Variovorax paradoxus: one gene and its partner. The protein of the gene in region 1 interacts with the protein of each later gene in a pairwise test. Links are inferred from orthologs where the notes say so. Each region holds a gene or a part of one and is shown in the gene's direction. Other genes may lie near its edges.

Region 1 (3,823 bases):
CAAGGCCGTGAAGTACCAGAGCGCGGGCACGGTGGAGTTCGTGGTCGGCAAGGACCAGAGCTTCTACTTCCTGGAGATGAACACGCGCCTGCAGGTGGAGCACCCGGTGACGGAGTGCATCACCGGCCTGGACCTGGTCGAGCTGATGATCCGCGTGGCGGCCGGCGAGAAGCTGCCGCTGGCGCAGGCCGACGTGAAGCGCGACGGCTGGGCCATCGAGTGCCGCATCAACGCCGAAGATCCGTTCCGCAACTTCCTGCCGTCGACGGGCCGCCTGGTGAAGTTCCAGCCGCCGGCCGAGAGCATGTTCGCGAGCGACACCGGCCACCTGCACGGCGTGCGCGTGGACACCGGCGTGTACGACGGCGGCGAGATCCCGATGTACTACGACTCGATGATTGCCAAGCTCATCGTGCACGGCAAGGACCGCACCGAGGCCATCGCCCTCATGCGCGAGGCGCTCAACGGCTTCGTGATCCGTGGCATCAGCAGCAACATTCCGTTCCAGGCCGCGCTGCTGGCGCATCCCAAGTTCGTGGCGGGCGATTTCAACACCGGCTTCATCGCCGAGCATTACGGCAAGGGCTTCCATGCGGAAGACGTGCCGCACGCCGATCCGTCGTTCCTGGTGGCGCTGGCCGCCTTCGTCAACCGCCGCTACCGTGCGCGCGCCTCGGGCATCACCGGGCAGCTCGCGGGCCACGGCGTGAAGGTGGGCGAGAAGTTCGTGGTGGTCGAGCTGGGCCCCGAGGGCAAGCACGTGCAGCACGCGGTGTCGGTGAGCGACTTCCAGGGCAAGACCGGCGCCAGCAGCGTCACGGTGGGCGACAAGCGCTACCAGATCGACAGCGCTTTCGCGCTGGGCGCGGCGCGCGTGCAGGGCACCGTCAACGGCAAGCCGTTCACGGCGCAGGTGGAGCGCGGCGCGGGCAAGAACCCGCTGGCGCTGCGCGTGTCGCACGACGGCACGCAGATCGAAGCCATGGTGCTGTCGCCGCTGGGCGCGCGCCTGCTCGAGCTGATGCCCTACAAGGCGCCGCCCGACCTCAGCAAGTTCCTGATGTCGCCGATGCCGGGCCTGCTGGTCGAGGTGGCGGTGCAGCCGGGGCAGCAGGTCCAGGCCGGCGAGAAGCTGGCCGTGATCGAGGCCATGAAGATGGAAAACGTGCTGTTCGCCGCGCAGGATGGCGTGGTGGGCAAGATATCGGCGGCCAAGGGCGAATCGCTCGCCGTCGACCAAATCATTCTGGAGTTCAACTGATGGGTGCCAACGACCTGCAACAGGCAGCAATCACGCTGCACCGCCCGGCCAAGGCCGTGGCGACGCCCCAGGGCCCCTGGTCCGTCGAGGCGATCCAGGCGCTGCTCGACAAGCCTTTCATGGAACTGCTGTTCGAGGCGCAGACCGTGCACCGCCGGCATTTCCCCGAAGGCGACATCGAGCTGGCCACGCTGCTGTCGGTGAAGACCGGCGGCTGCCCCGAGAACTGCGGCTACTGCCCGCAGTCGGCCGAGTTCGACACCGGCGTGAAAGCGCAGAAGCTCATGGAGGTCGACGAGGTGGTGCGCGCCGCGCAGGCCGCCAAGGACGCCGGTGCCACGCGCTTCTGCATGGGCGCCGCCTGGCGTGCGCCCAAGGACCGCGACGTCGAGAAGGTGGCGGTGCTGGTCGAGGCCGTGAAGGGCCTGGGCCTGCAGACCTGCGCCACGCTCGGCATGCTGGAGCCGCACCACGCGCAGCAGCTCAAGGCGGCCGGCCTGGACTACTACAACCACAACCTGGACACCGCGCCCGAGTACTACACCGACGTGGTCGACACGCGCACCTACCAGGACCGCCTGGACACGCTGGCCGCCGTGCGCAGCGCCGGCATCAGCGTGTGCTGCGGCGGCATCGTGGGCATGGGCGAGCAGCCGGTGCACCGCGCCGGGCTGATCGCGCAGCTCGCCAACATGAACCCGTACCCCGAATCGGTGCCGATCAACAGCCTGGTGCGCGTGCCCGGCACGCCGCTGGCCGACTCGGAGCCGGTCGATCCCTTCGACTTCGTGCGCATGATCGCCGTGGCGCGCATCACCATGCCGACCGCGCGCGTGCGCCTGTCGGCCGGCCGCCAGCAGATGGGCGAGGCGGTGCAGGCCCTGTGCTTCATGGCCGGCGCCAACTCGATCTTCTACGGCGACAAGCTGCTCGTTACCGGCAACCCCGACGCCGATGCCGACGTGCAGCTGCTGCGCAAGCTCGGCCTGCGCTCGCACCGCACGCAGGAGCAAGTCGAAGAAGGCGGCTGCGCATGACGACGCCGCGTCCCTTCAAGGTGCTGGGCATCCAGCAGATCGCCATCGGCGGCCCCGACAAGCTGCGGCTGCAGAAGCTGTGGGTCGACATGCTGGGGCTCGAGGTGACGGGCACTTTCCGCAGCGAGCGCGAGAACGTCGACGAAGACATCTGTTCGATGGGCAGCGGCCCGTTCAAGGTCGAGGTCGACCTGATGCAGCCGCTCGACCCTGAAAAGAAGCCAGCGGTGCACACCACGCCCCTGAACCATGTCGGCCTGTGGATCGACGACCTGCCGAAGGCCGTCGAATGGCTCACGGCGCAGGGCGTGCGCTTTGCGCCGGGCGGCATCCGCACGGGCGCGGCGGGTTTCGACATCTGCTTTTTGCATCCCAAGGCCAACGACGAGTTCCCGATTTCGGGCGAGGGCGTGCTGGTCGAGATGGTGCAGGCGCCACCCGAGGTGGTGACGGCCTTCAACGCGCTCGCCGCTACGCGCTGAGCGCTTTGCGCACCGGCGGCTTCACGTCGGCGCGCTGCGGCGGCAGCATCGGCTGGTGCTCGCGCGCCGGGTTCAGGATGATCGAGGTCGCGGTCTCGGTCAGGATGCAGAACTTGGCGAGCACGGCGTCGAGGTGCGGCACGTCGATCACCGCGATCTCGAGGATCCAGCTGTCTTCGCCGGTCACGTTGTAGGCGTTGACGCACTCGGGCGTTTCCTGCACCAGCTTCACCACGAGGTCGTAGTCGGCCCGCCCGACGCGGATGATCCCGCGGATGCCGTAGCCCAGCCGCGTGAGGTTCACGGTCGCGCGGTAGCCGGTGATGACGCCGGCGGCTTCCAGCTTTTTCACGCGCTCGGTCACGGCCGGCTGGCTCAGGTGCACGCGACGGCCCAGCTCGGCCATGCTCAGGCGGGCGTCGGCCTGCAGTTCGGCCAGGATGCGGGTGTCATGGGCGTCCAGCGTGGGGGTCAAGGTGAAATCCATGGAAGTCCTTTAAATCGACGGTGCAGTGCGAGCAGAACCATGAAATTCGCATGGCTGCCGGGCAGGGGCTTTCATACCATGACGAGCACCACATACCAAGAAGAGACACCCTCGCCATGTCGACACTCGCACCAACTGCGCAGGCCGCGCCTGCTTCGTCGCGCCCCCGGCTGACGCCGCTGCTCTGGCTCTGCCTGGCCGCCACCTGGGTGGTCTGGGGCTCGACCTACCTGGCCATCAAGTACGCGCTGATCAGCTTTCCGCCGTTCCTGCAGATGGGCTCGCGCTTCCTGGTCGCGGGCGTGCTGCTGGCGGCGTGGATGCGCTGGCGCGGCACGCCCTGGCCGACGCGCCTGCAATGGCGCAATGCGCTGGTCGTCGGTGCGCTGATGCTCGGCGGCGGCATGGGCGGCACGGCGCTGGCCGAGGTGTCGATCGGCTCGGGGCTGGTGGTGGCGTTCATTGCCGTCATTCCGTTGCTCATCGCGCTGCTGAACCTGATCTGGGGCGTGAAGCCGGCGCGGCTCGAAGCGGCCGGCATTGCGCTCGGACTGGC
Region 2 (3,561 bases), 3.7 Mb from region 1 along the record:
GCGAGCACAGCATGGGCTTCTGCCTGTTCAACAACATCGCGGTTGCGATCGAGACCATGAAGGCGCGCCACGGCGTGGGCCGCGTGGCCGTGATCGACTGGGACGTGCACCACGGCAACGGCACGCAGCAGATCTTCTACGACCGCCCCGACGTGCTCACGCTCTCGCTGCACCAGGAGCACTGCTTTCCGCCCGGCTACAGCGGCGCCGAAGACCGCGGTGAGGGCGCGGGGCTGGGTTTCAACGTCAACATCCCGCTGCAGCCCGGTGGCGGGCACGCGGCCTACATGCACGCCTTCGAGCGCATCGTGACGCCGGTGATCGACCGCTACCGGCCCGAACTGATCGTGGTGGCGAGCGGGCTGGACGCCAACGGCGTCGATCCGCTGGCGCGCATGCAGCTGCACTCCGAGTCGTTCCGCCAGATGATGCGGCAGGTCAACGCGCTGGCCGCCAAGCACTGCGACGGGCGCGTGGTGGTGGTGCACGAAGGCGGGTACGCGGAAGCCTGCGTGCCCTTCTGCGGGCTGGCGGTGGTCGAAGAACTGTCGGGTCACCGCACCGAGGTGGAAGACCCGTTCGGCGAACTCCTCGGGCTGCAGCAGCCGTCGGCGCGCTTCGATGCGTTCCAGCGTGAACTGATCGACGAGATGGCGGCGTTGCACGGGCTCTGAGCGGGCCTGCGCATGGACTAAGCTCGCTGGCGACGGCCCGAATGGGGCCGCGCTTTCTGCTTCACCGTTCATGCCCCGTTTCATCACCCGCCGCGCCGTCGTCGTCCTCGCATCGCTTGTCCTCGTCGCCCTGCTCGGCCTGTGGGGTGCGAGCCGCTTCAACGTCAACCCGACGCATGCGCCCGGCGAGGTGATCGACCGGTTCGAAGGCGTGCCGGTGTACTTCAACGGCGCCATCAACCACGTCGACGGACGCAGCCTCGCGCCCGACGGCTACAACATCGGCCTGCGCTGGCAGTGCGTGGAGTTCGTCAAGCGCTACTACTACGAGCGGCACCAGCACCGCATGCCCGAGGCGCGCGGCCACGCCAAGGCCTTCTTCGACGCGGCCGTGGCCGACGGCGCGTTGAACACGGCACGCAACCTGGTGCAGCACCGCAACGGCGGCGCGAGCGGGCCGGCGGTGGGCGACATCGTGGTGTTCGCCCCGTGGCTCTTCAATCCCTATGGCCATGTGGCGATCGTGTCGCGCGTGGACGCCGACGCGGTTGAGATCGTGCAGCAGAACCCCGGGCCCTTCGGCACCTCGCGCGAGCGCGTGCCGCTGGCCACCAGCGACGGGCGCACGCAGCTGGGCACCGGGCGCGTGCTGGGCTGGCTGCGGCTGCCCGCCGCCGCAGCCGCCTCGTTCCCGAAACTCTGAATCGCGGTCTAATCACAGCCATGTGCCAATTGCTAGGGATGAACTGCAACACGCCGACCGACGTGACCTTCAGCTTCACGGGGTTCGCGCAGCGCGGTGGCCGCACCGACCACCATGCCGACGGCTGGGGCATCGCGTTCTTCGAGGACCGCGGGCTGCGTCACTTCGTCGACCACCAGCCGGCCTGCGAGTCGCCGGTGGCTGAGCTGATCCGGCGCTACCCGATTCAAAGCCGCAACGTCATCGCGCACATCCGCAAGGCGACGCAGGGCGAAGTGAATCTGCAGAACTGCCACCCCTTCGTGCGCGAGCTGTGGGGCCGCTACTGGGTCTTCGCCCACAACGGCGACCTGAAGGACTTTCGACCGCGCCTGCACGGCAACTTCCACCCGGTGGGCAACACCGACAGCGAGCACGCCTTCTGCTGGCTCATGCAGGAGCTGGCGAAGTCGCACGCGGGCGTGCCCAGCGTCGAGGAGCTCACGCTCACGCTGCGCGAACTGGCGCCGCAGCTGGCGGCGCACGGCACCTTCAACTTCATGCTGTCGAACGGGCAGGCGCTGTGGGCGCATGCCTCCACCAACCTCTGGTACGTGGAGCGCCGCCACCCCTTCGTGACGGCGCAGCTCTCGGACGAAGACCTGGAGATCGACTTCGCCGAGCACACCACGCCCACCGACCGCGTGGCCGTCGTGGTGACGGCGCCGCTCACCACCAACGAGACCTGGACGCCCTTCACCTCGGGCGAATTGCATGTGTTCGTGGACGGCCAACGGATGCCGCGCTGAGCCGGAAAACTCAGTCTTTTGACTGACACTTTTTTGCAACAGCGCAAGAAAGTATCGACCAGTAAGTGCAAACTATGAACAATAACTGTTCTCATTTGCAAACGGTCGCTCTTTCATGCCCGCCTCCGCCTCTCACTTCTTCCTTCGCCCGACCGTGGCCGCCTCGCTGCTGGCCCTTCACGCGCTCACGGCCCTGGCGCAAACGCCGGCCGCCGAAACTGCAGCCTCTGCCAGCGGCACGCTGAGCACCGTCACCGTCGAAGCCAGCGCCGACGCCTCGGCCGAAGGCCTGACCAAGCCCTTCGCGGGCGGGCAGGTGGCGCGCGGCGGGCGCGTGGGCATCCTGGGCAACCAGGACATGATGAGCACGCCGTTCTCGAGCACCAACTACACCAACGAACTGATCCAGGACCAGCAGGCCAAGAGCGTGGCCGACGTGCTGCTGAACGACCCGTCGGTGCGCCAGGCGCGCGGCTTCGGCAACTTCCAGGAGCTGTACGTGGTGCGCGGCTTCCCCGTGTACTCGGACGACGTGGCCTACAACGGCCTGTACGGCATGCTGCCGCGCCAGTACATCGCCTCTGAATTCTTCGAGCGCGTGGAAGTGTTCCGCGGCGCCAACTCCTTCCTGAACGGCGCCGCGCCCGGCGGCAGCGGCATCGGCGGGGCGATCAACCTGCTGCCCAAGCGCGCGCCCAACGAGCCGCTCACGCGCGTCGGGTTCGGCGTGCAGACCGGCGGCCAGGGCTACGTGAACCTCGACCTGGCGCGCCGCTTCGGCCCCGACGACAGCCTGGGCGTGCGCGTGAATGCCGTGCGCCGCGAAGGCGGCACGGGTGTGCACAAGGAAAGCCAGCAACTGAGCGCCTTCGCCGTCGGCCTCGACTGGCGCAACCGCAACGTGCGCCTGTCGGCCGACTTCGGCTACCAGGACTACGACCTGAAGGACGGGCGGCCGAGCCTCACGCCTTCGTCGGCGCTGCCGATCCCGCGCGCGCCCGACGCCAGCACCAACTTTGCGCAGCCCTGGACCTACTCGAAGGAAAAGGACAAGTTCGCCACCTTCCGCGGCGAAGTCGACATCACCGACAACATCACGGCCTGGGCCGCCGGCGGCGTGCGCCGCAGCGACGAAGACAACGTGCTGGCGAATCCGACCCTGAACGACGCGTTCGGCAACACCAGCGGCACGCGTTTCAGCAACACCCGCAAGGACCGCATCGGCACCGCCGAACTCGGCGTGCGCGGCACCTTCGCCACCGGCCCCGTGAAGCACACGGTGGTGGCCTCGGCCGCCACGTACAGCAACGACCGCGACAACGCCTACACGATCTCGCGTGGCAGCCTGCGCAACAACATCTACGCGCCGTACGCGTCGCCCTACCCGGTGGCCAAC

What was found. Proteins that work in one complex are often made in the same cells at the same time.
Region 2: the proteins of bioB (region 1) and GFK26_RS04770 interact in binary tests that used the Escherichia coli proteins (3 or more experiments, as listed by UniProt). The link is inferred for Variovorax paradoxus from one-to-one orthologs.

The regions. Positions count from the first base shown.
Region 1 is NZ_CP045644.1:4,737,148-4,740,970, forward strand. The notes cover bases 280-3,279. They hold bioB (biotin synthase BioB), read left to right. Parts: upstream 280-1,260; coding sequence 1,261-2,298; downstream 2,299-3,279. Other genes in these bases: accC (acetyl-CoA carboxylase biotin carboxylase subunit), read left to right, coding at 280-1,261; GFK26_RS21875 (VOC family protein), read left to right, coding at 2,295-2,780; GFK26_RS21880 (Lrp/AsnC family transcriptional regulator), read right to left, coding at 2,770-3,267. Also shown: more of accC, read left to right, coding at 1-279; drug/metabolite exporter YedA, read left to right, coding at 3,384-3,823. UniProt on the Escherichia coli protein: Catalyzes the conversion of dethiobiotin (DTB) to biotin by the insertion of a sulfur atom into dethiobiotin via a radical-based mechanism.
Region 2 is NZ_CP045644.1:1,054,340-1,057,900, forward strand. The notes cover bases 544-3,281. They hold GFK26_RS04770 (class II glutamine amidotransferase), read left to right. Parts: upstream 544-1,397; coding sequence 1,398-2,165; downstream 2,166-3,281. Other genes in these bases: GFK26_RS04760 (class II histone deacetylase), read left to right, coding at 544-674; GFK26_RS04765 (CHAP domain-containing protein), read left to right, coding at 745-1,377; GFK26_RS04775 (TonB-dependent receptor), read left to right, coding at 2,281-3,281. In the rest of the region: more of GFK26_RS04760, read left to right, coding at 1-543; more of GFK26_RS04775, read left to right, coding at 3,282-3,561.